4 regions of the Streptomyces sp. NPDC015242 genome follow, and region 1 is predicted to be linked to each of the others. Evidence: riboswitches for the same ligand, from Rfam matches in the RefSeq annotation. Region 1 holds a riboswitch; each other region holds the start of a gene.
What was found. A riboswitch is a leader RNA that binds a small molecule or an ion and turns the genes downstream of it on or off. The one in region 1 is predicted to bind cobalamin.

Region 1 (7,555 bases):
GCCCTGGGGGAGTGGGGGCAGGGCGAACTCGGCGAGCGCAGGCCCACGGACGCCGTGCGGGCGCACTGGTTCGCCCTTCCTCTGCTGCGCCTGCTGGACGGCGAAGGGCTCGTCGAAGTGCGCCTGGAGGAAGGCCGGTTCCATGTGCACGCCGGTGCCGGGGAGGGGCCGGTGTACGGCGACGGACCCGCCCCCATGGAGCCGGACGCCCTGCTGGTCCTGGACACGGCCACGTGCACGGCGCTCGGCCGGGGGGAGCTGGACCTGGTACGGGCGGTGCGTGAGGGCCGGGTCGAGGTCACCGGTGAGGGGGCCCTGGCGAAGGCCCTGCGCGAGGGATGAGCGAAGGCCCGCACGAGGCGGGCCTTCCGGGAGGGTCTCGGGCGTCGGGTCAGGCGCCCGGCGGCACCCGGGCCGGACGGCCCGCGCCGCGGGTCAGCGCGTACCCGGCGACCCCCGCCAGCGCGGCCAGCACGCCGCCCACCGCGGTCCACACCCACCGGTCCGACCACCAGCCGGACGTCCAGCCGTCCTCGGGTTCGAGCCCGGCCAGCACCGCGGCGTCCCGCTGTTCCTCCTCCGGCTTCGTGGCGATCCCCGGCACCAGCGGTTCGGCCAGCGACCCGTCCACCGCGGCCGGGCCGCCGACGTCCTGCGACCCGGCCCGGACCTCGGCGTCCACCGGGAGACCGAGGTCGGCGGGGGCGACGCCGGTGGCCGTCAGCCGCACGTAGTACGTGCCCGGCAGCGGGTCGTTCGCCCACGGCTCCGACCAGGCGCGGACCGTGCGCAGTGCGCAGGCCAGCTCCACCGAGGCCGCGTCCGCCGCAGCGGTGCGCGTCTGCGCCCCGAACCGGCAGGCCTGGCGGCGGCGCAGGCCGTCGTAGACGTCGATCTGCCAGGTCTGGGACGCGTGGGCGTCCGGCAGCTTCACCATGGCCCGGACCGTCGGCCGCTGCCCGGTGTCCGCGGGGAACGACCAGTACAGATAGTCGCCGGTGGAGCCGCTCGCGGTGGCCCGCTGCCCCTGCTCGATCTCCGTCGCCGTGCGGAAGGAGGTGCCGGCCCGTGTCGGGGCCGGCGTGCCGTCCTGTGACGGGCTCGGGGACGTGTCCGCCGCCGCCGGGGCGGCCGCCAGACCCAGGCCCAGCAGCGCCGCGCTGAACGCTCGTACCATTCGCATCAGTTGGTCCTCCAGACCGCGACCCGCCAGCGCGACAGCCAGCCCCAGACGAGACCGGCGAGGAAGCCGGCCAGGATCAGCACGCCCAGCAGCCACCAGCCTCGGCCCAGGCCGAAGGCGGCCACGTCGGCCGCCTCGTCGGGGCCGTCCACGACGTCGACGGTCAGCTCCAGCGGCAGACCGGGCGTGGCCTTCACACCGGGGGCCGCCGAGAAGGAGTGCGACACGGCCAGGCAGACGGCCTCGGCGGGCGCGTCCTCCTCGTCGCCGCCGGGCTTCGGGTGGCGCAGGCCCGTCGAGATGACGTCCGTACGGCCGGTGCCCGCCGCCTCGCCGCGCACGATCTCGCGGCCTTTGAATGTGACGGCCCGCAACAGCACGCCGTAGCCCGGGTTCACGGCCCGGTCCGCCGCCACGCTCACGGAGGCGCGCAGCTCCTTGCCCGGCGGGACGTCCACGCGGTACCAGCGCTGCTGCCCGAACGCCGCCCGGTCCGTGTACAGGCCCGACTTCAGTGCCGGTGCCCCGGCGCACCGGTCCGCGCCCTCGGCCGGCACCGGCGTGACCACCGGCTCGGCCGCCCGGTCCACCAACTCGTTCACCCGGTCGGTGAGTTCGTCCTGGTGCTCCACCGAGGTGTAGGTGCCGCCGGTGGCATCGGCGATGCAGCTCAGCTGCCGGCTCAGCTTCGCGGTCGGCACCAGGCCGAGCGTGTCGATGGTCAGCCCGATGCCCTTGGCGGCGATCTCGCGGGCGACCTCGCACGGGTCGAGCGGGGCGCAGGTGTCCTCGCCGTCGCTGATCAGCACGATCCGCTTGGCGCCGTCGCCGCCGTCCAGGTCGTCGGCCGCCTTCAGCAGGGCCGGGCCGATCGGCGTCCAGCCGGTCGGGGCGAGCGTGGCGACGGCCGCCTTCGCCTCGGTGCGGTCGAGCGGCCCGACCGGGTACAGCTGCGCGGTGTCCTTGCAGCCCGTCTTGCGGTCGTCGCCCGGGTAGTTCGCGCCGAGGGTGCGGATGCCGAGCTCGACCTCCTCGGGCGTCGCGTCCAGCACCTCGTTGAACGCCTGCTTCGCGGCGGCCATCCGCGACTGCCCGTCGATGTCGCGGGCCCGCATCGAGCCGCTCACGTCGAGCACGAGGTCGACCTTGGGGGCGTCCCGGCCCGTGGGTTCACCGGCGGCCGCCCCGGCCGGGACGGCGATCCCGGCGGTCAGGGCGGCGAGCAGGGCACAGGCGCCCGCCGCCAGCCGTGTACGTGTGATCATCGGCGGATCCTATTGATCACCCGGGCCATTGGCCAAAACGGCGTTCAGCGCAGCGGATTGGGCAGTTCCGCCCACTGGTCCCCGGGCGTCCGCGGCGAGAGCCGCATCAGCGTCAGCGCCTTGGCGGGCACGGGCTCCGCCCGCAGGGCCGCGAGGTCCGGGCCGTCCGGAAGGTCCCGTACGGCCGTCTCCAGCGCCGCCGCGAGCGCCTCGCCCGACCCGGCCGTCCCGGCCAGCGCGCCCGCCACCAGGGAGCCGAACAGCTTGCGGCGCAAGGCGCGTTCGTCGTCCGTGACCATGCGGGCGGGCAGCCGTGGCACCGTGATGCCGTGCCGGGCCAGGCGGGCCGGGCTGACGCGGATGTCGGCCAGGTCGCGGTAGACCAGCCGCAGCGGCTCACCGGTCGCCGAGAGCACGACCAGAAGGTTCTGGCCGTGCGCCTCCAGGGCCACGCCCAGCTCCAGCAGCCGCAGACCGGCGGTGAGGGCGAGCCGGGCGAAGGCGGCCAGCCAGGCGGCGGATCGGGGCAGTCCGGTGGTGGCGAGGGCCGCCACCGGCAGCACCCGCTCACCACCGCCCGCGTACGCCTGCGGTGACTCCCGCAGCACGGCGGCGAAGTCGGGGGAGCCGGCCGCCGCCGCGCCCAGGGTGCGGGTGACGTGCAGCAACCCGTCCGTGCGCGCCGCCGTGACCTCGGCGAAGTCCGACAGCAGCGCGGAGGCGGCCACCGACGGCAGCGAGATGTCCCGCACCGAGGAGGTCAGGCGGGCGCTCAGCGAGGTCTTGACGTGCGGCCCGCCGGGCAGGGCGAGCGTGCGCAGGCTCATCAGCGGATGCCCGGGGCGGCGTTCCTCGCCGGCCCGCTTCAGCACGTGCGCCGCCTGCCAGGGGTGTACGGGCAGCACCAGACGCCCGCCCTCCCGCAGCTCGTCCGGCCACACGCCGGTGACCAGGCACTCCGCCGCCGGCACCGGTACCAGCTCCAGCTGCACCACCGGCCGGTGCTCGGGCCCGTAGGCGAGCTGCTCGGCGACCGAGAAACCGGGCCGGGAGCGGCAGGCCGGGTGGAACGGGTGCCCGTCGACGATCCGCTGCTCCCACTCCCAGTCCCGCTCCGGCCACGCCCCCCGAGCGCTCTCCCGCCCGGCCCGCGACAGCGCCAGCGAGGCGACGCTGTGCCCGAGTTCGGCCGCGAAGGAGGCGGAGTGCGGGACGCCGAGGACGCTCACCAGCAGCGCCGGATCGCCGTACTCCGTCCCGTCGAGCCGCACGGCCCTGACGTACGCCCCGGTCGCGTACGGATCCGGCAGCGGACCGTGCAGCCGGCGCCCGTCGGCCAGCAGCAGGGTCACACCGTCCCGGCCCCGCTCCACGCCTGTCACCCAGGGCAGCGGATCATGCGTGAGGCCGCGCCACAGGCGGGACAGCACGGCCGCCCGGGCGCCGGGCAGTTCGGCCTCGTACCGCGGCAGGAGCCCGGGCCGTACGACGGACAGCTCGTCGGCGACCTCGGTCTCGGCGCTGGAGGGACGGTGCACGGGCGGACTCCTCGGGTACGAATAGGGCGTCACAGCGGAACGGCGACGACCTGCATACTGATCATCCCCGCCCGGGAACGCTGGAAGGACCGTAGGGACGAGTGGAACGCGTGGACCTCATGCCCCCGCCCGCCGACGACGACTCGGCCCACGGTGACGACCCGGCCATCGCCGCTCTCGCCGACGCGTACGCCGCCGTGCCCCTGCTCAACTGCCTGCTGCGCGAGGTCGCCCGGCCGGTGCGCGAGGAGGGCGCCCACCGCGTCCACCACCTGCCCGGCGGCGACCGCCTGCTGCGCGTGCGCGGAACCCGGCGGCCCGCCGAGCCCGAGGTCGAGGTGGCGGGCGCCTGGCAGCGCCTCGGCCACACCGCACTCGTCGACCTGGTCGCCGGGGAACTGCGCCGGCGCACCGGGCTGGCCAACCCCGACCTGCCCGCCGAGATGAGGGACAGCCGGGACGTCGTGGCCGCGCTCCTGGCCGCCCGGGCCGGGGCGGCGCCGCCCGCGGACCTCTACCAGCGGTCCGAGCAGTGCCTGCTCACCGGCCACACCCACCACCCGGCCCCCAAGGCCCGCGGCGGCGGCCCCGCCGCGTCCTGGCTGCCGTACGCGCCCGAGGCGTACGCCCGCTTCCCGCTGGTGCTGCTCGGGGTGCGCGAGGACACCGTCGCCGAGGACGGCGACACCTCCGCCCTCGACGCCCTCGGCACAGCCCCGCCCGGCTACCGGCTGCTCCCGGCCCACCCCTGGCAGCTCGGCCTGGCCGCCCGTGAGCTGGCCCCCGCCTTCGCGGACGGCAGACTGCTCCGGCTCGGCACCACGGCCTTCGACACCTGGCCGACGGCCGCGATCCGCACCGTCTACGCCCCCGGGCGGGACCTGTTCCTGAAGTTCAGCCTGGACGTGCGCATCACCAACGACATCCGCCGGCTGTGGCGCCACGACCTGCTCGCCCTGCGCCGGACCGACACGGCCACGGGCGCGGCCCTCGCCGCCTGCGACGGCCCGCCCGGCTGGCTCGCCGACCGCGGGTACCGCACCGCGGACTTCGCCTTCGAGGCCCTGGCCGTCCTGGTCCGCGACGGCTTCGCCGGCCGCCTCGTGCCCGGGGCGACCCCGCTGCTCGCCGCGGGGCTCGTCGAGGGCTTCGACGGCAACCCGCTCGACCGCGTCACCGACCCGGAGGCCTGGTGGGAGGCGTACCTCGCGCACGCCGTGCCCCCGGTCCTGGCGGCCTTCGCGGGGCACGGCGTGGTCGTCGAGGCCCATCTGCAGAACACGCTCGTCGCCGTGGACGCCGACGGCATGCCGGTGCAGGTGCTGTACCGGGACGCCGAGGGCGTGAAACTGCTGCCGGACGTGGGGCGCGCCGCCGGCTGGGAGCGGCTGGTGTACTGCCTGGTCGTCAACCACCTCACCGAGATCGCCGGGGCCCTCGCCGAGCGCCGGCCCGGGTTCGACCCCTGGCCCGCCGCCCGCCGCGAACTCGCCCGGCACGACCTGCCGGAGATCCCGGCCCTGCTCGCCTCCCCGACGCTGCCCGCCAAGACGAACCTGCTGCTGCGCTGGACGGGAGCGGACGGCGCCGACGCCCGCTACCTGCCGCTGCCGAACCCGCTCAGGCGGTCCCGGCCGGGTCACGGCCCCGTGGAATGATGACCGGCGACGAAGGCGACGGCGGACGAGGAAGCCGGTGTGAATCCGGCGCGGTCCCGCCACTGTGATCGGCGAGCCGGTCCCGACAGGCCACTGCCCGCGCGCGGGTGGGAAGGCCGGGACCTGCGGCGACCCGAGAGCCAGGAGACTCACGCGGTCGCCTCCTCCACGGACCACCGGGGCGGATCTCCCCGGAGAGAGGGCAGGTGCGGCATGCCCGCGACGCCGGCCGGCGACCCCCTGGACGAGACCCCGGGCGGATCCCCGCCGTGCCGTGTCGTCGTCTGCCGGGACTGCTGCTGCGGCAGCCCCAAGGTGACCGGCGTCGACCACGCGGCCCAGACCGAGCGCCTGCGCGCGGCGGCACCCGTGCGGATCTCCGACTGCCTGGACGTCTGCGACCAGGCCAACGTGGTCGTCGTGCAGCCCTCGGCCGCGGGCCGGGCCGCGGGAGCCCGGCCCGTCTGGCTCGGTCTGCTCAACGACCCGGCCGCCACCGAGGACGTCGTCTCCTGGGTCCGGGCCGGCGGCCCGGGCGTGGCCCCGCTGCCGGACATCCTCGGACTGTACGTCTTCAGCCCCCGGGCGCGGCGGGACGGGGACCGCCCCTGACACCGGCTCAGGCCGCCCGGCGGCCGCGGATCAGCAGCCACAGGAAGTACGGGGTGCCGATCACGGCCGTCATCAGACCGGCGCCCAGCTGGGCCGGGGCGATCACCGTACGGCCGACGAGATCGGCCGTGCAGACGAGCGCGGCGCCGAGCAGCACGGCGACCGGCACCACCCGCACGTGCCGCCGGCCCACCAGGGCCCGGGCCGCGTGCGGCGCGACGAGACCGACGAAGCCGATGGTGCCGGCCGAGGCCACGGCGGTCGCCGCCAGCAGCACGCCCACCACCAGGAAGCCGAGCCGGGCCCGGGGCAGCCCCAGTCCGAGCAGGCGCGGGGTGTCCCCGTCCAGCGAGACGAGGTCCAGCTCGGTGCGCCGGGCGACCGCGACGGCCAGGCCCAGGGCCAGCACGAGCGCGACGGGCACGACGTCCGCCGTGGTCCGCCCGTACGTCGAACCGGACAGCCAGGTCAGCGCCTTCGTGGCGTTGAACGGGTCGGTGAGCACGATGAGCAGGCTGATCAGGGCCGTCGATCCGGCCGCCACGCCGATGCCGACGAGGACCAGCCGGCTCTGCTGGTAGCCGCCCCGGGCGGCGAGCCCGAACACGAGGGCGGAGGCCAGCGCCGCTCCGGCGAACGCCGCCGAGGCGACGCCCCAGGAGCCGGCGGCGGGCACGGTGGTCACGAGCAGCACGGCACCCAGCGCGGCGCCGCCCGAGACCCCCAGCACCCCGGGTTCCGCCAGCGGATTGCGGGTCACGGCCTGCACCAGCGTGCCGGCCAGCGCGAGGGCGGCGCCCGCGCACAGCGCGGCGAGCACCCGCGGCACCCGGGTGTCCAGGACGAAGGAGACGGTCCGGCCGGCCCGCCCCTGCGCCCAGTTGGCGACGTCCCCGAGCAGGAGCTTGCTGTCGCCCAGCAGCACACCGGCGAGGGCGGCGCCGACGACGACGGCGGCCAGGGCGGCCGCCGTGGCCAGGTACGCCGTGCGGCCGGGGATGCGCAGCCGGTCCGGTGGCTCCACCCCGGCCGTGTCCCGCAGCCGCAGCGCCGTCGCCACCAGGAACACGGCGCCGACCAGGCTGGTGACGATGCCGGTGGGCACGCCGACGGCGGTGTCGGCGGGGATCAGGGCCCGCAGCAGCACGTCGGAGCCGAGCACCAACGCGGCCCCGGCCAGCCCGGCCGCGGGCAGCGCCGCCCGCGCGCGGGTGAAGCCGCGGAACCGGCGGGCGAGCGGCCGGACCAGGGCGGGCGCGCAGAGCCCGACGTAGCCGAGCGGCCCGGCGAGCGTGACGG
Region 2 (7,555 bases), on a different contig from region 1:
GAGCAGCAGCCACGGGACGGCGGCACCGCCCGAGGTGCGCTGGCGGCGGGGCCGCCGGCCGGCGGGGGGCGGCAAAGGTACCGGCCGCGGCGGCGGCACCTTGGCGGGGGTGGTGGTGTCTGCGGCACTCATCGCGCGCTCCTTGGCGGTCCCTCAGGTCCTGACGACGGCGGGGCTCCGTGTGAGGGAGCCCCGCCCGTAGGTCACTTGGTGTTGATGACCTTGTCGATCGCGGCGTCCGCCTCCTTGGCGGCGGCCTCGACGGACTTCTTGCCGGTGCCGATGCTCTGCAGCATGGTCTGCAGGATCTGCGCCTTCTCGACCTGTCCCCAGCCGGGAGCCATCGGGACGAACCAGTTGGACTCGGCCGCGGTGGCCGGGACCGCCGTCTTGGGGTCGTTCTTGAGCGTGGCGAGGTCCGTCTTGTTGTTGGGCAGGTTGCCCTTGGCCATCAGGCCCTTCTGCCCGGAGGAGCCGGTGAACGCGTTGATCCACTCGGCGGCCAGGTCCTGCGCGTCGGACTTCACCGGCACGGCGAGGTCGGAGCCGCCCAGGAAGACGGGCATGTTCTTGCCGGACGGGCCGGGCATCACGAAGTTCTCGAGGTTGCCCTTGAGCTTGCCGCTCTTGTCGTTCTTCGGGTCCTCGGCGGTGGCGCCCTCCCAGGCGGCCGCGAAGATCATGGCGGACTTGCCCTGGCCGTAGACGATGTAGCGGTCGGACTCGTCCTTGGTCTTGTCGCCGTGCATGTACTTGTCGACGACGTTCTTGAACTCCTTGAGGCCCTTGAGGGACTCGGGCGAGGAGAGCGAGGCCTTCCACTGGCCGCCCGACTCGGTGGCGATGGCGCCGCCGGCGTCGTAGACGAAGGACATGGCCGCGTACCAGTCGCGGGTGGGCTGGTACCAGGCGTTGAACTTGTCGCCCTGCTTCTTCTGGATCTTGTCCAGGGCGCCGGTCAGTTCCTTGTACGTCTTCGGGGGCGTCTTCACGCCGACCGAGGCGGCGACGTCCTTGCGCCAGTTGGCGACGCGGCCGCCGGCGTAGTAGGGGACGCCGTAGGTCTTGTCCTCGTAGGTGACCGAGGCCTTGAGGCCGTCGAGCCAGGCGTCGGAGTTGTCGAACTTGCCCTGGTCGAGGGGGGCGAAGGCGCCCTTGACCATGTAGCCGAGCATCTCGGTGTTGCCCATCTCGACCACGTCGGGGGCCTTGTCCGTGGCCAGGACGGCGTCGAGCTTGGCGTTCTTGTCGGGCCAGCCGTAGTACTCGTGTTCGATCTTCAGGCCCGGGTGCTTCTTCTTCACCGCGTCGTCGGCGGCCTTCACCAGCTCCGGCCAGTTGTTCTGGGCGTCGACGGTGAGCCAGACGGTCAGCTCCTTGGCGTCGGCGCCGCCCTTGTCCGAGCCCCCGTCGCCCTCGCCGCCGCACGCCGCGATGGAGACCATCATGCCCGCGATACCGATCGCGGCTGTCAGCTTGCGCTTCACGCCACCCTCCTCAGGGATCCCACAACCCCCCTGGCTCCCCGCACTGGACGGTGGGCCGGGCCTGGACCATTGGTGTAGACCAGTACGGGGAGCTTGGCCCAGGCCAACCAGCCTGTCAAGGGTCGCGAGAAGGCTCTGACCAGCCGTTATGCGACCTACATATGCAGGAACCTTTAAGTAAGAAGCCAGCGAAAACCCGCTTGCAGAGGCCATACTTCAGGTAGACCACTGACAACGGTGGACTAGACCAAACAAGGCGCCGACGGTATACAAGTGAGATCGTTCGGCGGACCGAGCCGGGAAGGCGGAGCATGAGCACCGACGTCAGCAGTGCGGAGAACGAGAACGGGGTGCCCGTCCGTACCGCACGTGTGCCCAAGTACTACCGCCTGAAGAAGCACCTGCTCGACATGACGGAGACCCAGGCGCCGGGCACGCCCGTCCCGCCCGAGCGCACCCTCGCGGCGGAGTTCGACACCTCCCGCACGACCGTGCGCCAGGCACTGCAGGAGCTGGTCGTCGAGGGCCGGCTGGAACGCATCCAGGGCAAGGGCACCTTCGTCGCCAAGCCGAAGGTCTCGCAGGCCCTGCAACTGACCTCCTACACCGAGGACATGCGCGCCCAGGGCCTGGAGCCGACCTCACAGCTGCTGGACATCGGCTACATCACCGCCGACGACCGGCTCGCCGGGCTGCTCGACATCACACCGGGCGGACGCGTGCTGCGCATCGAGCGCCTGCGCATGGCCAACGGCGAGCCCATGGCCATCGAGACCACGCACCTGAGCGCGAAGCGCTTCCCCGCGCTGCGCCGGTCCCTGGTGAAGTACACGTCCCTCTACACCGCGCTCGCCGAGGTCTACGACGTCCATCTCGCCGAGGCCGAGGAGACGATCGAGACGTCGCTGGCCACCCCGCGCGAGGCGGGCCTGCTCGGCACCGACGTCGGCCTGCCCATGCTGATGCTGTCCCGGCACTCGCTGGACCGGGACGGCCAGCCGGTGGAGTGGGTGCGGTCGGTCTACCGCGGCGACCGGTACAAGTTCGTGGCCCGCCTGAAGCGCCCCCAGGAGTGACCGGCCGGCGACGCGACCGGCCCACGGCGGGACTCCCGTTTCTTTTGGGTACCGCATTGCGGACGAGGGGTTCCGCTTCCGCCGCACCCTGACCTAGATTGCCTGCGCATTGCACAGGTGATCACTTGAGGGGACGGAGCCGCCTGATGTCGCAACCCCCGGAAACCAGCAGAGGGCCGGTGGTGACGCCGATGCGCGTCGTCATCGCCGTCTGTCTCATAGCGCCCTTCATCGCCATGCTGTGGGTCGGCTCGTACGCGAAGACCGACCCGGCCTTCATCGGCATCCCGTTCTTCTACTGGTACCAGATGGCCTGGGTGCTGATCTCCACGGCGCTGACGATGATCGCCTTCAAGCTGTGGCAGCGTGACCAGCGCGCCCGCTCGGCCGCGAAGGGCGGTGCGTCGGAGTGAAGGACGGCGTGAACGGCGTCGCACTCGCCGTCTTCATCTTCTTCTTCCTGGCCGTCACGGTCATGGGCTTCCTCGCCGCGCGCTGGCGCAAGGCCGAGAACGAGCACAGCCTGGACGAATGGGGCCTGGGCGGCCGCTCGTTCGGCACCTGGATCACCTGGTTCCTGCTCGGCGGCGACCTGTACACGGCGTACACCTTCGTGGCCGTGCCGGCGGCGATCTACGCGGCGGGAGCGGCGGGCTTCTTCGCGGTGCCCTACACGATCCTGGTCTACCCGCTGATCTTCACGTTCCTGCCGCGCCTGTGGTCGGTCTCCCACAAGCACGGCTACGTGACGACCTCCGACTTCGTGCGCGGCCGCTTCGGCTCCAAGGGCCTGTCCCTGGCCGTGGCGCTCACCGGCATCCTGGCGACGATGCCCTACATCGCCCTCCAGCTGGTCGGCATCCAGGCCGTGCTGGACGTGATGGGGGTCGGCGGCGGTGAGAACACCAACTGGTTCATCAAGGACCTGCCGCTGCTGATCGCCTTCGGTGTGCTGGCGGCCTACACGTACTCGTCGGGTCTGCGGGCGCCCGCGCTCATCGCGTTCGTGAAGGACACGCTGATCTACATCGTCATCGCGGTGGCGATCATCTACATCCCGATCAAGCTGGGCGGGTTCGACGACATCTTCGCCAAGGCGGGCGACGCGTTCAGCCAGACCAACCCGGCGACGGGCGCGCCGCGCGGTGCGCTGACACCGCCCGAGGCGGGCCAGTGGACCTACGCCACGCTGGCGCTGGGCTCCGCGCTGGCGCTGTTCATGTACCCGCACTCCATCACGGCGACGCTGTCCTCCAAGAGCCGTGAGGTGATCCGCCGCAACACCACGATCCTGCCGCTGTACTCGCTGATGCTGGGTCTGCTGGCGCTGCTCGGGTTCATGGCGATCGCGGCCGGCATCAAGGTGCAGAACGGGCAGCTGGCGATCCCGCAGCTGTTCGAGACGATGTTCCCGGACTGGTTCGCCGGTGTGGCGTTCGCGGCGATCGGCATCGGCGCGCTGGTGCCGGCGGCCATCATGTCCATCGCGGCCGCGAACCTGTTCACGCGCAACATCTACAAGGACTTCATCAAGCCGGACGCCACGCCCGCGCAGGAGACCAAGGTCTCCAAGCTGGTGTCCCTGCTGGTGAAGGTGGGCGCCCTGGCCTTCGTGCTGACGATGGACAAGACGGTCGCCATCAACTTCCAGCTGCTCGGCGGTATCTGGATCCTGCAGACCTTCCCGGCCCTGGTCGGCGGCCTGTTCACGCGCTGGTTCCACCGCTGGGCGCTGCTCGCGGGCTGGGCGGTCGGCATGGTCTACGGCACGGTCGCCGCGTACGGGGTCGCCTCGCCGACGCAGAAGCACTTCGGCGGCTCCTCCAAGGAGATCCCCGGCATCGGCGAGATCGGCTACATCGGCCTCACGGCGTTCGTGCTGAACGTGGTGGTGACGGTGGTCCTGACGTTCGTCCTCAAGGCCCTGAAGGCCCCCGACGGCGTCGACGAGACCAAGCCGGAGGACTACACGGCCGACGCGGGCGACCCGGGGGTGCAGGTCGAACTGCCGCCCGCCACCGCCGGTTCCTCGCACTGACCTTTGGGGCGCCCGGCACCGCGCCCCGCACGACGAACGACCCGCAGCGGGCCGCCGTGAGCACACCTCACGGCGGCCCGCCGTCGTTCGCCCGGTGCCCGTCCCGCGCCTGCCGGAGATCACTCTGCACACCTACCAGCTGACGCTCTGAAACCAGCGCGACACAACATCTGGGGGTGCCGATCGAACCCGGCACAAGATGTATGCTCATGCTCGCTGTCGCCGCAGGGGAATCCGGTGCGAATCCGGAACTGTCCCGCAACGGTGTACCCATGCCCTTTCACGCGGTATGGGCGTCAGTCCGAGGACCTGCCGACAGTGCGCCCGGCCACCCGGCCGGTGTGCCTGACGTCCGGGCCTCGTGGAATGGGCCGGTGGACGCGACGCCGCGTGCGCTCGTGTGCTGCCCCCTGCCCTCGACGAGGCCCCGTGCCGAGCGAGGGAGAGCCCCACGTGACCATCGCGCCAGCCGATCCGGTCTCAGCCGCCGAAGAACCCGCGGAAGAAGCGCACGACGCTCCCGGTGCCGCCCTGTTGCGGACCCTGACCGAACTGACCGCCGACCTCCCCGACGCCGACCCCGGCCGGGTCGCCGCCGCCGCCCTGCGCGGCCGGTCGGCGCGGGCCGACGAGGCGGAGTTGCGCGAGCTGGCCACCGAGGCGGCCGCCGGTCTCATCTCCGAGGACCCCGCCTACTCCCGGCTGGCCGCCCGGCTGCTGACCATCGGCATCCGCGCCGAGGCCGCCTCCCAGGGCGTCTCGTCGTTCACGGAGTCGGTCGCCGTGGGGCACCGCGAGGGGCTCATCGCCGACCGCACCGCCGAGTTCGTCCGGGTGCACGCGGCCCGGCTCGACGCCCTGATCGACACCACCGCCGACGACCGCTTCGGCTACTTCGGCCTGCGCACCCTGCACAGCCGCTACCTGCTGCGCCACCCCCTCACCCGCAAGGTGATCGAGACGCCCCAGCACTTCCTGCTGCGCGTGGCGAGCGGCCTCGCCGAGGACGACACCGCACGGGCCGTGGACGAAGTCGCCGCCCTCTACCGGCTGATGAGCCGCCTCGACTACCTCCCCTCCTCCCCCACCCTGTTCAACTCCGGCACCCGGCACCCCCAGATGTCGTCCTGCTACCTGCTCGACTCCCCCAAGGACGAGCTGGACTCCATCTACGACCGCTACCACCAGGTCGCCCGCCTGTCGAAGCACGCCGGCGGCATCGGCATCGCCTACTCCCGCGTCCGGGCCCGGGGTTCGCTGATCCGCGGCACGAACGGCCACTCCAACGGCATCGTCCCGTTCCTGAAGACCCTCGACGCCTCGGTCGCCGCCGTGAACCAGGGCGGCCGCCGCAAGGGCGCCGCCGCGGTCTACCTGGAGACCTGGCACTCCGACATCGAGGAGTTCCTGGAACTGCGCGACAACACCGGCGAGGACGCCCGCCGCACGCACAACCTCAACCTCGCGCACTGGGTCCCGGACGAGTTCATGCGCCGGGTGAACGCCGACGCGCAGTGGTCGCTGTTCTCCCCCGCGGACGTGCCCGAGCTGGTGGACCTGTGGGGCGAGGAGTTCGACACCGCCTACCGGGCCGCCGAGGCGAAGGGCCTGGCGCGCAAGACGCTGCCCGCGCGCGAGCTGTACGGCCGGATGATGCGCACCCTCGCGCAGACCGGCAACGGCTGGATGACCTTCAAGGACGCCGCCAACCGCACCGCCAACCAGACCGCCGAGCCGGGCCACGTCGTCCACTCCTCCAACCTCTGCACCGAGATCCTGGAGGTGACCAGCGACGGCGAGACGGCGGTCTGCAACCTCGGCTCGGTCAACCTCGGCGCGTTCGTGACCGGCGGGGACATCGACTGGGAGCGCCTGGACGAGACCGTCCGCACGGCCGTGACGTTCCTCGACCGGGTCGTCGACATCAACTTCTACCCGACCGAGCAGGCGGGCCGCTCCAACGCCCGCTGGCGCCCGGTCGGCCTCGGCGCGATGGGTCTGCAGGACGTCTTCTTCCAGCTGCGCCTGCCCTTCGACTCGCCCGAGGCGAAGGCCCTGTCCACCCGCCTCGCCGAGCGCGTCATGCTCGCCGCCTACGAGGCCTCCGCCGACCTCGCCGAGCGCAACGGCCCGCTGCCCGCCTGGGAGAAGACGCGTACGGCCCGGGGCGTGCTGCACCCCGACCACTACGACGTGGAGCTGACCTGGCCCGAACGCTGGGCGGCCCTGCGCGAGCGGATCGCCACGACCGGCCTGCGCAACTCGCTGCTGCTCGCCATCGCGCCCACCGCCACCATCGCCTCCATCGCGGGCGTGTACGAGTGCATCGAGCCGCAGGTGTCCAACCTGTTCAAGCGCGAGACGCTGTCCGGCGAGTTCCTCCAGGTCAACTCCTACCTGGTGGACGAGCTCAAGCGGCTCGGCGTGTGGGACGCCCGCACCCGCGAGGCACTGCGCGAGGCCAACGGCTCGGTGCAGGGCTTCGGCTGGATCCCCGAGGACGTGCGCGCCCTCTACCGCACCGCCTGGGAGATCCCGCAGCGCGGCCTGATCGACATGGCGGCGGCCAGGACCCCGTTCCTGGACCAGTCGCAGTCCCTGAACCTGTTCCTGGAGACGCCGACCATCGGCAAGCTCTCCTCGATGTACGCCTACGCCTGGAAGTCCGGGCTGAAGACCACGTACTACCTGCGCTCGCGCCCGGCGACCCGCATCGCCCGCGCCGCCCGGGCCACCGTCCCCGTGCAGGCCACCCCCGACCCCGAAGCGGTCGCCTGCTCCCTGGAAAACCCCGAGTCCTGCGAGGCCTGCCAGTAATGCCCAGCACCCAGAATCTCCTCGACCCCGGCTTCGAGCTGACCCTGCGCCCCATGCGCTACCCGGACTTCTACGAGCGCTACAGGGACGCCATCAAGAACACCTGGACCGTGGAGGAGGTCGACCTCCACTCGGAC
Region 3 (7,555 bases), on a different contig from region 1:
CTTCCGCGTGCCGGAGGACGGCGAACCCATGCGGTACATCCTCACCGAGTTCGAACCCGTCTTCGACGCGGCGGACTTCGTCCGGGCGGGACGCGATCTGTTCGTGACGCGCAGCAACGTCACCAACGCGATGGGCATCGACTGGCTGCGCCGCCACCTCGGGCCGGACTACCGCATCCACGAGATCCCCAGCCGCTGCCGCACGCCCATGCACATCGACACCACGTTCGTGCCGCTCGCGCCCGGCAAGGTGCTGATCAATCCCGAGTACGTCGACCCCGACGACCTGCCGGACGTGCTGGGCTCCTGGGACGTGCTGGTCGCGCCCGAACCGGACCCGATCGACGAGCGGCTGCTCAAAGTCACGTCGATGTGCGGCAAGTGGCTCAGCATGAACGTGCTGATGCTCGACGAGAAGCGGGTCATCGCCGAACGGCACCACACCGGCATGCTGCGCGCCCTGGAGCGCTGGGGCTTCGAGCCGATCCCCTGCGACCTGCTGCACTACGCCCCGTTCGGCGGCTCGTTCCACTGCGCCACCCTCGACGTCCGGCGCCGCGGCCCGCTCCAGTCCTACTTCGACTGACCGCACCGCGGCGGGACGCGCTCAGCCGCCGGTCGCCCCCGGCCGCCCGGCCGCCAGTGCGGCGAGCTCGGCGGGCGTGCGCGGCCCGCGCTCCGTCCCGCTCAACCAGCCCCGCGCGCGCAGGAGTTCCGCCGCGGCCGCCCCCCAGGGCAGCCGCAGCCCCGCCTCGCGCAGGAGGTCCGTGCGGGCCAGGACCACGTGCGCGGGCCCGGTGCGCACGCCCGCCGGGGTGAGCAGCGCCGCGTCGTCGGCCCAGGCCAGCGCCAGATCGACGTCATGGGTGGCCATCACCACCGTGGTGCCGCCGGCCCGCAGCGCGCCGAGCGTGGTGAGGAGCCGTTCCTGGCCGTCGGGGTCGAGCCCGGCCGTCGGCTCGTCCAGGATCAGGACCCGGGGCCGCATGGCGACCGCGCCCGCGATGGCCGTGCGCTTGCGCTGCCCGTAGGAGAGCAGATGGGTGGGCCGGTCGGCCAGGGCGGCGATGCCGAGCGCGGCGAGCGCCTCCGCCACCCGCTCCCGCACCTGCGCGTGGTCCAGGCCGAGGTTGAGCGGCCCGAACGACACGTCCTGCTCGACGGAGGCCGCGAACAACTGGTCGTCCGGGTCCTGCACCACCAGCTGCACGGTCGTCCGCAGCCGGGTCAGGCCCTTGCGGTCGTACGTCACCGGCCGGCCGTCGACCGTCAGCCGCCCCTCGTCCGGGCGCAGTCCACCGCTGAGAAGGCGCATCAGGGTCGTCTTGCCGCTGCCGTTGCGGCCGAGCAGCGCCAGCGCGCGCCCCTCGCGGATGTCGAAGTCGAGGCCGCTGAGCACGGCCGGGCCGTCCTCGTAGCCGAAGGACGCGCCCCGCAGGGCGACGAGGGCGGGCTCGCTCATGTCAGCGGCCTTTCCAGGATCAGGGCGAGGGCGGCCAGTGCCACGAGCAGGGCGCAACTGGCCGCCGTGAAGCGGGCGGAGACCCGTGCCTCGGGCACCAGGACCCGCAGCGTGCCGTCGTAGCCGCGTCCGGCCAGTCCGGCCTGCAGGCGCGAGGCCCGGTCGAAGGCCCGGACGAACGCGGTGGCGCCCAGACCGGCCAGGGAACGCCACTCCGCGGCCCGGCTGGTGTGGCCGAGGCGCGCGGCCTGCGCCTCGCGGACACGGCGCACGGAGTCCAGCAGCAGGAAACTCATGCGGTACGTCACGAGCGCCACGTCGACCACCGGCGCCGGCACCCCGGCCCGGACCAGACGGGGCAGCAGGTCGGACAGGGGCGTGGTGAAGGCGAACAACAGCACGCCCAGCGACGCCGCCGAGGTACGCAGCAGCAACTCCCCGGCCCGCACCGGCCCGTCACCGGCGAGGGAGACGGCACCGTCCGGCCCGCCGACCTGGATCAGCAGCGTCAGCGCCCCGGTCGCACAGAAGCCCAGCGGCACCCGGTAGGCCCGCCACAGCCGCCGGCCCGGCACACCGGCCGGGCCGAGCAGCAGCGCCAGGGCCGCCACCAGCACCAGGGCCGCGCCCGGCCAGGGCGGCAGCGAGATCGCGAGCACGGTGAGGCCGAACCCGAGCACGGCCTTGTCCACGGGGTGGCGGCGGCGCCAGCGACTGCTGTGCGCCGCCGCGTCGATCGGCAGCACCCGGGCTCAGTCCCGACCGTCGGCGGACGTCCCGGCCGCACCGGCCGGCGTGCTCCCGGACTCCCGCTCCAGCGCGCGCCGCTCACCCTGCCGCCGCCCGCGGCGCAGGCCGAAGTAGTAGGCGAGGACCCCGGCGCCGAGCGCCGCCTGGAGGGAGAACAGGGCCGACTCGATCTCCCCGGACGGCGGTTCGTACAGCGGCGAGAACCACGGCTCGTAGTCCGGCTCGATCTCGGTGATCGCGGTCTCGGCCTCACCGTCGGCGCCCGTGAACGGCTCCTCCTTGTGGTCGCCGAGCCCCAGCGCGAGCGGCAGCACGGCGAGGACGGCCACGGCGAGCAGCAGCAGGAGGTTGATCCTCGTGCTCTTCTTCATCGGGCCACCGCCCCGGTTCCGGCACGGGCGCCCTTGGCGGTCAGCAGCACGCCCAGCCGGGTCAGTTCCCCCTTGCTGGACTGCACCAGCAGCCGCATCACGAGGACCGTCAGCAGCCCCTCGCTCACCGCGAGCGGGATCTGGGTGACGGCGAAGATGGACCCGAACTTGCCGAGCGCGCCGAGGAACCCGCTGCCCGGGTCGGGGAAGGCGAGCGCCAGCTGCACGCTGGTGACGCAGTAGGTGGACAGGTCGGCGACGAACGCCCCGCAGAACACCGTCACCATCAGCGGCACGTCGTACCGGCGCAGCAGCCGGTAGACGGCGTAGCCGGCCCAGGGACCGGCGATCGCCATGGAGAAGACGTTGGCGCCGAGCGTGGTGAGACCGCCGTGCGCCAGCAGCAGCGCCTGGAACAGCAGGGTGATGGTGCCCAGCACCGCCATGACCGGCGGCCGGAACAGGATGGCCCCCAGGCCCGTGCCCGTGGGGTGGGAGCAACTGCCGGTGACCGACGGCAGTTTCAGGGCCGACAGAACGAACGTGAAGGCCCCGGAGGCCCCGAGGAGCAGGGTGCTCTCGGGGTGCTCGCGCACCTCACGGGTGAGTGACCGGACTCCGTGGACGACGAACGGCGCCGACGCGACGCCCCAGGCGGCCGCGTGCGCCGGAGGAAGGAAACCCTCGGCAATGTGCATGGCTCTGCAGACCCTCTCCAGCACCTCGTGGATGGTTGACGCGCCTTGGCCGGTCTCCTGGCTGACGGGTACCACCGCCCGAACTCCGCCTTCCCGGGTCACGAGGACCCAGTGGCTGCCCGCGAGGGCCGGAGCCGGACTTCCCGATTCACAGTGGCGAGGGCCGCACCGGCATCACACCGGATTTCCCGTTCACCAAGGCGTGGTGACAATAAGGCCGCGATAAGGGCGATGACAAGCCGCCCCAGGGGGCGCGCGAGGGGGCGCCCGCTCGCACACCGGCGCAGGGCCGCTCAGTCCTCGCCCTCGCCGTCGTCGTCCTCCCCGTCGCCCACCGGGACCTGGGGAGGCTGCTGTTCCCGCTGGTCCGCGTGGTCCGGGCCGCCACCGGCCGGCGCCTCCGCCGGGGCCGACGGGCCGGGCGACGGTCCGGCGGGAGGCGGGGTGGCGGGTGCCTCGGCGGACGGGGTGACATCGGCCACCGTGCCCACGGCCGACGTGCCGCCGGCCGACGTGCCGCCGGTCCGCTCCGTGGTCCCGAGCGGGTCGGCGGACGCCCCGGATTCCGGGTCCGAGGGGGCGGCCGGGCTGCTCGCCGACGGTGAGGCGTCGGGCTCGGTGCCCTTCGTCGCCGTGTCGTCGGGCGAGAACCACACCATGCCGAGGTACATCGCGGCGAGGAACAGCGCCGCCGCGGCGGCCGTGACGGCCAGACGCGACCGGCCGCCGGAGCCGCCCCGGGGCGCGGAGCGGCGCGCCCGCCCGCCCGGCGCGGTGCGCGAGCCCGTCGGCAGCGCGTAGGTGGCCGCGGTGCCTGTCCCGGCCGCCGCGTGGGCCGCGGGCCGCGTGGCCGGTACCGGGGCCGGCGCCGGTGGTGCGGCCTCCGGCAGCGGCTGGGGCCGCCCCTGCCAGGCGCCGCCGGCGAACCACTCGGCGGCTTGCTGGGCCGACGGACGGTCCTCGGGATGCTTGGCGAGCAGTCCGAGCAGGTAGTTCTCGAACGCCGGCGGCAGACCGGCGACCCCCAGCTCGCGGGGCGGCACGGGCGCGGCGTCGAGGTGCTGGTGGAGGAGGGCCACGGCGGTGTCCGCCTGGAACGGTGGGCGTCCGCTGAGCAACTGGTAGAGCACGCACCCCAGGGAGTACATGTCGGAGGCCGGTCCCGCGGGCTGCCCGAGGGCACGTTCGGGCGCGAGGTACAGGCCGGTGCCGACGATCTGCCCGGTGGCGGTGAGCGCCGCGCCGGGGTCGTCGAGGAAGCGGGCGATGCCGAAGTCACCGATCTTCAGGGTGCCGTGGACGTCCAGCAGGAGGTTGGCGGGCTTGATGTCCCGGTGGACGATGCCCTGCGCGTGCGCCGCGGCGAGCCCCGCGGCGGCCTGGGCTGCGAGATCGGCCACCCGCCCGGCGGGCAGCGCGCCCGACGCGGCCAGCACCCCCGCGAGACTGTCGCCCTCGACCAGCTCCATCACCAGGTACAGCCGGTTGTCGTACTCGCCGAAGTCGAGCACGCCGACCAGGTTCGGGTGGTTGAGACGCCCGGCGGTCTGGGCCTCCAGGCGGAACCGGGAGGCCGCCGTGGCGTCGGTGTCCTGGGGGAGCAGCAGCTTGACGGCCACCGCTCTGGCGAGCGTCTCGTCGTACGCCCGCCAGACCTCTCCCATTCCACCGCGCCCGATCTCAACATCCAGCCGGTAGCGGCCCGCTAGCAGCACTCGTCCTCGTCTCATGCGTGGGAAGGTTCGTCGCCGCGGCCCGAACCCCCCGTGTTCGCACGAGGGTTGGTGGGGGGTGCCACAGCCGGGCCAGGATACTGGCGCCGGATGATCATTGTGCTCCGCGGCGGTGTCCCCCGACAGTACGGTCCCGGACAACGCGGAGCGCGTGCGGCCCGCGCCCCGGGGCGCGAGGCTCCCGCGCGCGGTGGCCGGGCCGGATCAGTCCGCCGCGACCGCCCCCCTCGGCCGGTCGGGCCGGCCCCCCGGTTCCTCCCGGCGCGGCAGCAGTGCCACCGCCAGGGCCGGTACGGCCGCGAGCACCAGCCACGGCACGGCGGCCGGCAGCCCCAGGTCGAGCAGCGAGCCGGTGGCGGCACTGCCGGCGAGCACGATCAGGCCCGAGACGGAGGACAGCGCGCCCGTGTACAGCCCGATCCGGCCCTCCTCCGCCAGGTCGGGCACCCAGGAGCGGGCGGCGGGCACCACGAGCATCTGCCCGACGGTGAGCAGCACGACGAACCCCGCGGCCGGGAGCAGCCCGGCGGTGCCCGTCCAGCCGGCCGGGCGCGCGGCGGCCACCACCCCGAAACCCGCCGCGATCAGCAGCAGCCCGGTGGCCAGGGAGCGGCGCAGGCCGAGCCGCCGGCCCGCCCAGCGGGTCACCGGCAGCTGCGCGCACACGACCAGCACCGACGACAGGGCGAACAGCCAGGACAGCGGCGCCTGGGAACCGGCCGCCCGCTGCACCTCGTCGGGCAGGGCCAGATAGAGCTGGTTGTAGCCGAGCAGGTAGGTGCCGTAGGCGCAGCACAGGGCCAGGAAGCGGCGGTTGCGCAGCAGCAGGCGCGCTCCGCCCGGCTCCCGGGCGCGGACCCGGCCGGGGATGTGCTGCGGCATCAGCCACACGTGCCCGGCGAGGACCAGCATGAAGACCGCCGCGCCGGCGAGGCAGGCCGTGCGGAAGTCGACGGCCAGCAGCAGCGCGCCGAGCAGCGGCCCGGCGAACGCCCCGACCTGCCCCGCCACGCTGAACAGCGCCAGCACCCGGGTGCGCGGGCCGTGCCCGGCCTCCTCCCGCACGACCGCCTGGCGGGCCACCTCGGACTCCACGGCGGGCGAGAACAGCGCGGCGGCGAAACCGATCACCAGCACCGCCCCGACGACCGCCCAGGTCGCCCGCGCGTACCCGAGCCAGGCAAATCCGGCGATCCGCAGCGCGCAGCCGGCCAGCACCACCGGCCGCACGCCCCACCGGTCCACGAGCCAGCCGCCGACCACGAACAGCCCCTGCTGGCTGAAGGTGCGCAGCCCCAGCACCAGCCCGACCAGCCAGCCGGCCATGCCGATCGCGGTGCCGAGGTGCCCGGCGAGGAACGGCAGCACGGCGTAGAAGCCGAGGTTGAAGGCGAGCTGGGTCAGGATCAGCAGCCGCAGCAGCGCGGACAGGTCCGACCACAGCCGCAGGGTGCTCTCGCGCGGGCCCCGCGGCACCGCACGGGTGGCCCGGCGGGCCAGGACACGGGAGACGAGTGGGGTCATCGTTCCTCTGTCGCCGAAGTGGACACGGGGGCCGGGCGGGTTCCGGAGCGGCTTCCGGCGTGGACGGCCCGGCGGCTCGGCCGCTGCGGTGGCACCACTCCGGGCCGCTGCGGCCGCGGACCGGCCGGGCCGCCGCGCTGTGCACGCCGCCCGGGCAGGCGTACGCCCCCGGCGGCCGTCACCGCGAGCGCCCCCAGCAGGGCGAGCACGGCCGCGGGGAAGAGCACGGCCCACGGGGCACGCTCGGTGTAGGGCTGGTTCTCGGCGAGCAGCAGGCCCCATTCGGGGGACGGCGGCTGGGCCCCGAGGCCGAGGAACCCGAGCGCGGCAAGGGCCAGCGCCACGCCGGGCAGCCGCAGCAGGGCGTGCCGGGTGACCGGCCCCAGCGCCGTCGGCAGCAGTTCGCGGCGGAGCAGGTACCAGCGGCCGGCGCCCAGCGCCCGGGTGGCCGCAAGGTGGGTGGTCGCGCGCTCCTGGCGCAGCAGCGCGGAGGTGTGGACGGCCAGCGGGGCCCAGGCGACGACGCCGACGGCGCACGCCGGTGTCCACGGGCCGCTGCCCGCCACCCCGGCGGTGAGCAGGCCGGCCACGACGGGCGGCACGGCACTGACCGTCTCGGCCGGCGGCCCGGACAGCCGCGGCAGCAGCCCCAGCAGCAGCCCGGCGGTCAGGGCGGCGGCGCTCACCGCGAGGGCGGTGCCGAGCGTGGTCACCGCGCCGTGGGCCACCCGGGCGAGCACGTCACGGCCCAGCGCGTCCGTGCCGAAGGGGTGCGCGAGGGACGGCGCCCGGAGCCGGGCGGACGTGTCCAGGGCGAGCGGGTCACGCGGCAGGCCGAGCCCGATGACACCGGCCAGCAGCGCCCCGTACAGCAGCGGCAGGGAACGCGGCGCGGCCGGGACAGGCCCGTGCGGGGAGCGCAGGGCGCCGTCGCGCAGGGCGGGCCCGGTCAGCAGCCGGACCGCGCACCGGGCGAGGGTCCCGGCGGCGGCCGCCAGCAGGAGCAGGACGAGGGTG
Region 4 (7,555 bases), on a different contig from region 1:
GCGGCTCTCCACGTCGTCCTCGATGTGCTCGCCGAGGAGCTGGAAGCCGCCGCAGACGCCGAGCACGGGCCGCTGCTCGGCGGCCCTGCGCACCAGGGCGTCGGCGAGCCCCCGCTCCCGCAGCCAGTCCAGCGCCCGGACCGTGCCGCGGGTGCCGGGCACGACGACGAGGTCGGCGTCGGCCAGCTCCTCGGGCCGGTCCACGAACCGCACCACGACGCCCGGTTCGGCGGCCAGGGCGTCCACGTCGGTGAAGTTGGACATCAGCGGCACCGCGCACACGGCGACGCGCAGCACGTCCTCGCCGAGCGGCGGCGCGACGACGGATTCCCGCACGGCTCCCCGCAGGGAGACGCGCAGCCCGTCCTCCTCGTCGATCCCCAGCCCGTGCCGGAACGGCAGCACGCCGTACGTCTTCCGCCCCGTCAGCCCGTGCAGCATGTCCAGGCCCGGCTCCAGCAGGGAGACGTCCCCGCGGAACTTGTTGACCAGGAACCCGGCGACGCAGTCCTGGTCCTCGCGGGACAGCAGCGCCACCGTGCCGAAGAACGAGGCGAAGACACCGCCCCGGTCGATGTCGCCGACGACGAGCACGGGAAGCCCGGCGTTGCGGGCGATGCCCATGTTGACGATGTCGGTCCGCCGCAGGTTGATCTCGGCGGGAGAACCGGCCCCCTCACAGATCACCGCGTCATACGTGCCCCGCAACTGCTCCAGGCAGTCCAGCACCGTGCCGAGCAGCTTCTGCTGCCGCCCGCCGTGATAGCCGCGCGCACTCAGCTCACCGACCGGCTTGCCCAGCAGCACGACCTGACTGCTCTGCTCGCCCCCGGGCTTGAGCAGCACGGGGTTCATCAGCGCGGTCGGCTCCACCCGGCAGGCCTGCGCCTGCATCGCCTGCGCCCGCCCGATCTCGGCGCCCTCCCGCGTCACGAACGAGTTCAGGGACATGTTCTGCGCCTTGAACGGCGCGACCTTGACGCCCTGCCGTACCAGCCACCGGCAGATCCCGGCCGTCACGACGCTCTTGCCCGCGTCGGAGGTGGTCCCGGCGACGAGAAGCCCACCGCTCATGCTCACTTCCCCCTCTTCAGCAACCGCGCGCCGGCGCACACCCCGAGCGCCAGCCAGGTGACGCGCCGCGAGAGCCGCACGGCCCGTTCGACATCGCGCCGGGCGACGGCCCGCCCGCCGGTGTTCAGCACGGGCCGGTGCTCCACCCGCCCGCCGTACGACAGCGTCCCGCCCAGCCGCACCCCGAGCGCCCCCGCGAACGAGGCCTCCACGGGTCCGGCGTTGGGACTGGGATGCTGCGCCGCGTCGGCCCGCCAGGCGCGCACGGCCCCGCGCGGATCCGGCCCGGCCAGCACCGCGAGCACGGCGGTCAGCCGCGCGCCCGGCCATCCCGCGAGGTCGTCGAGACGCGCCGAGGCCCATCCGTAGCGCCGGTACCGGGCCGACCTGTGCCCGACCATGGCGTCCAGGGTGTTGACGGCCCGGAACCCGAGCAGCCCCGGCACCCCGCCGACGGCCCCCCACACCAGCGCCCCGACCACCGCGTCGGAGGTGTTCTCGGCGACGGACTCGACCACGGCCCGGGCGATCCCGTCGGCGTCCAGGGCCTGCGGATCCCGTCCGCACAGATGAGGCAGCCGCGCCCGGGCCGCCTCGACGTCCCCCGCCTCCAGGGCCCGCCCGATGGTCTCCGCCTCGCGGGCGAGCGACGTACCCCCGACGACGGCCCAGGTGGCGGCGGCGGTGAGCGCGACGGAGGCGACGGCGCAGGGACGTACGGCACGCTCGGCGACGGCCCCGAGGGCGACGGCTCCTCCCACGCACACCGCGGTGTGCAGCGCGCCCCACCCGCGGTGGTCCCGCCACAGCACCCGTTCCACGGCACCCGCGGCCCGCCCGAACGCGGCGACCGGATGTCCCCGGCGGGGGTCGCCGAGCAGCAGGTCACCGATCAGGCCGGCGGCGGCACCGTACGCGAAGACGCGACCGGCACCCATGGGCTCAGCCGCCCAACAGGACAGGCAGGGGTGGGGTGCTGAACCTCGATCGGCAGCCGCGCATGGCGATATGTGTCCTCACTCAGGGTGTCCGCGCCCTGGTTCGACGTGACCGGCGGTGAGAGTTCCTGGCTCCCGGGGGATGGCTACCCCGGTGACAGTGGCGGGACCGCGCCGGACTCACACCGGCTTCCTCTCCTGCCGCCGTACTGGCCCCGGAAGTCCACCACGGGCGCGAACCGCCGTCAACTTGCCCTTGACCTGCGCGGGGAGAGTGTGGAGAACCCCACACCGCCCCCACCCGCACACGACGACCGGGCGGCACGGGACCCGGGTCCCGTGCCGCCCGGCGGACACGCTGTGCGATCGGGGCGTCAGGCCACGATCAGGTAGATGCCGTAGCCGACGGCCGCCGCGCACGCGGCGAAGCACGCGTACGCGCCCGTCACCGCGAGGCCGGCGGAGCCGCCCTGCGCCACCGCCCGCTCGCGGCGCGACAGGCCGGTGATGCCGAGGGTGAACAGGCCCACGAGGGCCACGGTGACCACGAGGCTGACGCCGAAGACGGAGCCGAGGGCCGCCCAGTCGATCTTCATCTCTGCTGCTTCCTTGTGAACCGGTGGGCGGGGTCAGACCGAGGTGGCGGTCGTGGAGGGCGTCCGCTCTGCGGTCGCCTGGGCCGGGATCGGCGGCACGTCGCCCGCGGGAGGCGGCGTCACCGCGGCCATCGCCGTGGTCACCACGCCGGCCGGCTCGTCGTCGGTGTCGTTGACGTTGGTGTGGTCGACGACCTCGCGCCGGGAGATCTTCCAGATGGCCGCCGACGAGGCGACGAGGAAGACGGCCACCGCGGCGGTGCCCCAGGCGCCGAAGCCGGTGACGTACTCGGCGAGCGCGCCCACCAGGGCGGCGGCCGGCAGGGTCAGGCCCCACGCGACGAACATCCGCGTCGCGGTGGACCAGCGGACGACGCCGCCCTTGCGGCCGAGGCCCGCGCCCATCACCGCGCCGGACACGGAGTGGGTCGTGGAGAGGGAGAAGCCGAGGTGCGAGGAGGCCAGGATGACCGTGGCCGCGCTGGTCTGGGCGGCGAAGCCCTGCTGCGGCTGGAGGTCGGTCAGGCCCTTGCCCATGGTGCGGATGATGCGCCAGCCGCCCAGGTAGGTGCCGAGGGCGATCGCGACGCCCGCGGACAGGATGACCCACATGGGCGGGTCCGAGTCGGGCGCGACGGCGCCGCCGGCGACCAGGGCCAGGGTGATGACGCCCATCGTCTTCTGCGCGTCGTTGGTGCCGTGCGCCAGGGAGACCAGGCCCGCCGAGGCGATCTGGCCGGCCCGGTAGCCCTTCGCGGACGCCTTGCCGTCGGCCTTGCGGCCCAGGGAGAACGTCAGCCGCGTGGCCAGCATCGCCGCGATGCCCGCCACCAGCGGGGCGGCGACCGCCGGGATCAGGACCTTGGTCACCAGCACGTCGCCGTGCACCGCGCCGACGCCCGCCGAGGCGATCGTGGCGCCCACGAGGCCGCCCATGAGGGCGTGCGAGGAGCTGGACGGCAGTCCGACCAGCCACGTCAGCAGGTTCCACAGGATCGCGCCGACCAGGGCGGCGAAGATGACTTCGGGACGGATGCCGGCCTCGTCGACGAGGCCCTTGGAGATCGTGTTGGCGACTTCGACGGACAGGAAGGCGCCGACCAGGTTCAGGACCGCGGACATCGCGACCGCGGCCTTCGGCCGCATGGCGCCCGTGGAAATGGTCGTGGCCATCGCGTTCGCGGTGTCGTGGAAACCGTTCGTGAAATCGAACGCGAGTGCGGTTACCACCACAATCGCGAGGATCAGCGAGAAGCTTTCCATTTACCCAGGCAATCGTTCGAGGTCATTGGCTGGACGAACGTAAGTAACCCGAGTGAACGGAAGATGAACTGGGAGGGGCGCAGGGGTGTCCACAACAAGGGTTCGGCGTTCGCCCTGCTGTCAGGCTCCCCACACCCCCGCGGTCCAGGCTCTCCCCGCGTCCCTCTTCAGCCGATCGAGTGACCCGCGGTCGTGTACGACCTGCCCCCCCCGCGGGTGCCGTCACGGGTGGCCGGTTTCCGGCCCGAAGTGCCCCCGCGGGGTGGTGCGCCGGCCCCGCCCTGGCAGGATCGCGCCATGGCCGAGCAGCGAGACGACGAGCGGGACACGGGCGGAACCCCGGACGGCGGGCCGGGCGCGGGGGAGCCGCGGCGCAGGAGGGCCCGCCCCGAGGAGGCCCGCGCCTGGGAGGACCTCGTCGCGACGGCCCGCCGCACGGTCGCCGAGGGACTCGTCGTCGGCACGTCGGGCAACGTCTCGGTGCGCGTCGGGGACACCGTCCTGGTCACCCCGTCCGGCGTCCCCTACGACCGCCTCACGCCCGCCGACGTGACCGGCGTCGGCCTCGACGGCCGGCAGGTCCTCGGCACCCTCGTCCCCACCAGCGAGCTGCCCATGCACCTCGCCGTCCACCGCACGACCGACGCCCGTGCCGTCGTGCACACCCACGCCGTCCACGCCACGGCCGTGTCCACGCTCGTGACCGAGCTGCCGCTGATCCACTACATGGCCGCGGCCCTCGGCGGACCCGTCCGGGTCGCGCCCTACGCCACCTACGGCACCGAGGAACTGGCCCGGAACATGCTGCGCGCCCTCGACGGCCGCTCCGGCTGCCTCCTGCAGAACCACGGCACCGTCACCCATGGCGCCACCCTCGACCAGGCCTACGACCGCACGGCCCAGCTGGAGTGGATGTGCCGCGTGTGGCTCACCGCCGCGTCGGTGCCGGGCCTGACCCCCAGCCTGCTGACCGAGCGGCAGCTGGGCCAGGTCCAGGAGCGGCTGCGCGGCTACGGCCAGCGCGGCTGACCCGGGCGCCGTCACCCCGCCGCCGTCTCCCGCTGGTCGCCCGTGGACCGCGCCGGGACACTGGAGCGGTGCGCACTGCCAGAGCGACGGCCGCTGCCGTCTCCGCCGCCCTCGGGGCCGGTGCCGCCGCGGTGGCGGCCGGCCGGCTCGCCAGCGACGCCGCGCTCAGGGCGCGCCCCGGCCGTCCGCTGCCGACCGAGCCCCGGCTCACCGTGCACGGCACCGCCGCCGGGCAGATCACCCTCACCCGCGACCTGGCCGCCCTGCGGCCCGGCCGCTACGGCCTGTCCGGCGACGGCTGCCACGCGATCGTCGGACCCGTCCTGCCCGGCGCCCCGCACACCGCCGACACCGTCGTGCGCCGCCTGGAGGGCGTCACGCACGGCACCCTGCGCCCCGGCGACCCGGCCTGGCTCACCCCCAACGTCCACGTGGGCGACCCGGGCTCCGCGCTCGGCGTCGCACACGCCGACGTCGACGTCCCCGGAGAGCTCGGCGCCCTGCCCGCCTGGTTCGTGCCCGGCGCCCGGGACACCTGGGTCATCGCCGTGCACGGCCTGGGCACCACCCGCGAACTCGCCCTGAACGTCCTGGGCTTCCTGCACCGCAACCACTTCCCGGTGCTCGCCCTCGCCTACCGCGGCGACCTCGGCGCACCCCGCCCGCCCGACGGCCTGAGCCACCTCGGCGAGACCGAGTGGCGCGACCTCGACGCCGCGATCCGCTACGCCGTGCGCTACGGCGCCCGGCAGATCGTGCTGCACGGCTGGTCCACCGGCGCCACCATGGCCCTGCGCGCCGCCGAGCGCTCCGGACTGCGCGACCACGTCTCCGGGCTCGTCCTCGACTCCCCGGTGCTCAGCTGGGAGACCACCCTGCGCGCCCTCGCCGCGGCCCGCCGCACCCCGGGCGCGCTGCTGCCCCTCGCCGTGCGCGCCGCCCAGGGCCGCACCGGCCTGCCCGGCGACCGCGGCACCAGCTCCTACGACGGCCTGCGCGTCCCGGCCCTGGTCTTCCACGGCCCGGACGACACGGTCGCCCCCTGGCGGCTGTCCCGGCGGCTCGCCGAGGCCCGGCCCGACATGGTCTCCCTGCGCACCGTCGGCAACGCCCCCCACGGAGCCATGTGGAACGCCGACCCCCAGGCCTACGAGGAGGCCCTCCGGCGCTTCCTGACCCCTCTCATGTGACCCTCCGCCCGGCACCTCCCGCGGCCCGGCCGCATGCACCCCCCCGTTCACGCCCCCTTCGCCGTCCCGCAACCGCCTCCGGGCCCGCTCCCACCGACCGGTCGGGACGATTCCGTTTAGCGCCGTACCACTGGCCGGTTCCCCGCCCCGCACCGCTCACGGAGCCCGGTGCGTTGGCCATCCCCGTCGCCCGCCGTGACATTCCGTTTGGGATTTCCGACCGTCAACCGGAAGACTGCCCCCGTGACGTCCCGTATCCCGCGCGACTCCAGGCTCCGACTCGTCCGCCCGCGACCCCTGGCCGCCGCCCCCGCAGCGATGAACCAGCGGCGCTCGCGCCGCCCCGCCCCACGCCCTCCGGAGGGCACCCCGGCACCGGCGGAGCTGGCCAGAATGGCACGCTCAGGTCTGGCCGGCGCGGCTCGCGTCGCCCGCTGGGCCGACGCGGCGCTCGGCCCCGGAGGGGACAGCGCCACCGCCGACGGCAAGGCCACCCTCTCCGCGGCGACCGCCGAACGGGCGGCCCGCGACCTCGGCCTGACCCCGGCTCAGGTCAGAGCCGACTGGGACACCGCCCGGCTGGCCGGCCTCGTCGAGGTGCACGGCGACAGCGCCCGCCCCGGCTGGCGGCTGCGCGCCTGGGACCGCGACGACAGCGCCGTGCTGCGCGGCTGGGTCGCCCTCTTCGACGCCTGGTCGCTCGCCTTCCCGGAACCCGAGGAGCACGAGCCCGCCGCCGTCGCCGAGGTCGTCTCGGCCATGCCCCAGGTGCTCTCCTTCCTCCAGCTGTCCGCCGGGCCCGTCCCCGTCGAGCAGCTCCTCGACCTCCTGGAGCAGCGCGTCACCGAACTGCGCACCGCGCGCTGCGAGATCCCCTACGGCCCCCAGCCCGAGCCGGCCGCCGAACCCGAGCCCGCCGACGCCCCGCTCGCGCCCCTCCTCGACTGGGCCCTGCGCGCCCTCGCCTCGGTCGGCGCCCTCACCTGCGGCGACGGCCAGGCCACGCTCACCCCGCTCGGCAGCTGGGCCGTCTGGGTCAAGCTGGAGCAGATCTGCGTCGCCGCGCAGAGCCCCGCCGGGAACATCGAGCAGTCCGCCGAGGACATGCTCCGCGGCTGCGCCCAGCTGCGCCCCAACGCGGCCCGCGCCGAATACCGCGCCTGGCTCGCCGCCCGCACCGTCGGCAGCGCCGTCACCGAGCTCCTCGGCGCCGCACGGGGCGAGGACGCCCTGCTGCGCGGTCTCGCCTTCGAGGCGCTGCGCGTCGTCGGCGCCCCCGCCGAGCCGGACGTGCGCGCCGTGCTGGACGAGCCCACGCTCCGGCCGTACGCGCTGCTGTGGCTCGCCGAGCACGACGGCGCCGACCCGGAGGACGCCCACGAGGTCCTCACCCGGGAGGAGGCGACCTGGCTGTGGGTGGACACCGCCGCCGCCGTCGCCGACCACGGGGAGGCCCCGCTGCTCG

Region 2: linked by a shared signal. The riboswitch ahead of ACF07N_RS07755 (ribonucleoside-diphosphate reductase subunit alpha) and the one ahead of ACF07N_RS18055 ((2Fe-2S) ferredoxin domain-containing protein) in region 1 are both predicted to bind cobalamin.
Region 3: linked by a shared signal. The riboswitch ahead of ACF07N_RS23740 (energy-coupling factor ABC transporter permease) and the one ahead of ACF07N_RS18055 ((2Fe-2S) ferredoxin domain-containing protein) in region 1 are both predicted to bind cobalamin.
Region 4: linked by a shared signal. The riboswitch ahead of ACF07N_RS29685 (cobalamin biosynthesis protein) and the one ahead of ACF07N_RS18055 ((2Fe-2S) ferredoxin domain-containing protein) in region 1 are both predicted to bind cobalamin.

What each region holds. Positions count from the first base shown of each region.
Region 1 is NZ_JBIBUF010000005.1:44,335-51,889, reverse strand. It holds gene ACF07N_RS18080 (winged helix-turn-helix transcriptional regulator) at 1-342, shown strand, start outside; gene ACF07N_RS18075 (hypothetical protein) at 392-1,183, opposite strand; gene ACF07N_RS18070 (VWA domain-containing protein) at 1,183-2,448, opposite strand; gene ACF07N_RS18065 (IucA/IucC family protein) at 2,493-3,986, opposite strand; gene ACF07N_RS18060 (IucA/IucC family protein) at 4,088-5,644, shown strand; cobalamin riboswitch at 5,670-5,795, shown strand; gene ACF07N_RS18055 ((2Fe-2S) ferredoxin domain-containing protein) at 5,858-6,256, shown strand; gene ACF07N_RS18050 (iron ABC transporter permease) at 6,264-7,555, opposite strand, start outside.
Region 2 is NZ_JBIBUF010000002.1:508,358-515,912, forward strand. It holds gene ACF07N_RS07730 (carbohydrate ABC transporter permease) at 1-132, opposite strand, end outside; gene ACF07N_RS07735 (extracellular solute-binding protein) at 204-1,487, opposite strand; gene ACF07N_RS07740 (GntR family transcriptional regulator) at 1,799-2,563, shown strand; gene ACF07N_RS07745 (DUF3311 domain-containing protein) at 2,710-2,976, shown strand; gene mctP (monocarboxylate uptake permease MctP) at 2,973-4,601, shown strand; cobalamin riboswitch at 4,775-4,933, shown strand; gene ACF07N_RS07755 (ribonucleoside-diphosphate reductase subunit alpha) at 5,055-7,418, shown strand; gene ACF07N_RS07760 (ribonucleotide-diphosphate reductase subunit beta) at 7,418-7,555, shown strand, end outside.
Region 3 is NZ_JBIBUF010000007.1:190,869-198,423, forward strand. It holds gene ACF07N_RS23720 (amidinotransferase) at 1-586, shown strand, start outside; gene ACF07N_RS23725 (ATP-binding cassette domain-containing protein) at 608-1,462, opposite strand; gene cbiQ (cobalt ECF transporter T component CbiQ) at 1,459-2,208, opposite strand; gene ACF07N_RS23735 (energy-coupling factor ABC transporter substrate-binding protein) at 2,215-2,583, opposite strand; gene ACF07N_RS23740 (energy-coupling factor ABC transporter permease) at 2,580-3,281, opposite strand; cobalamin riboswitch at 3,311-3,496, opposite strand; gene ACF07N_RS23745 (serine/threonine-protein kinase) at 3,575-5,011, opposite strand; gene ACF07N_RS23750 (MFS transporter) at 5,219-6,538, opposite strand; gene ACF07N_RS23755 (ABC transporter permease subunit) at 6,535-7,555, opposite strand, start outside.
Region 4 is NZ_JBIBUF010000009.1:359,695-367,249, forward strand. It holds gene ACF07N_RS29680 (cobyric acid synthase) at 1-1,074, opposite strand, end outside; gene ACF07N_RS29685 (cobalamin biosynthesis protein) at 1,077-2,012, opposite strand; cobalamin riboswitch at 2,112-2,271, opposite strand; gene ACF07N_RS29690 (hypothetical protein) at 2,387-2,608, opposite strand; gene ACF07N_RS29695 (anion permease) at 2,642-3,871, opposite strand; gene ACF07N_RS29700 (class II aldolase/adducin family protein) at 4,169-4,900, shown strand; gene ACF07N_RS29705 (alpha/beta hydrolase) at 4,969-6,090, shown strand; gene ACF07N_RS29710 (hypothetical protein) at 6,334-7,555, shown strand, end outside.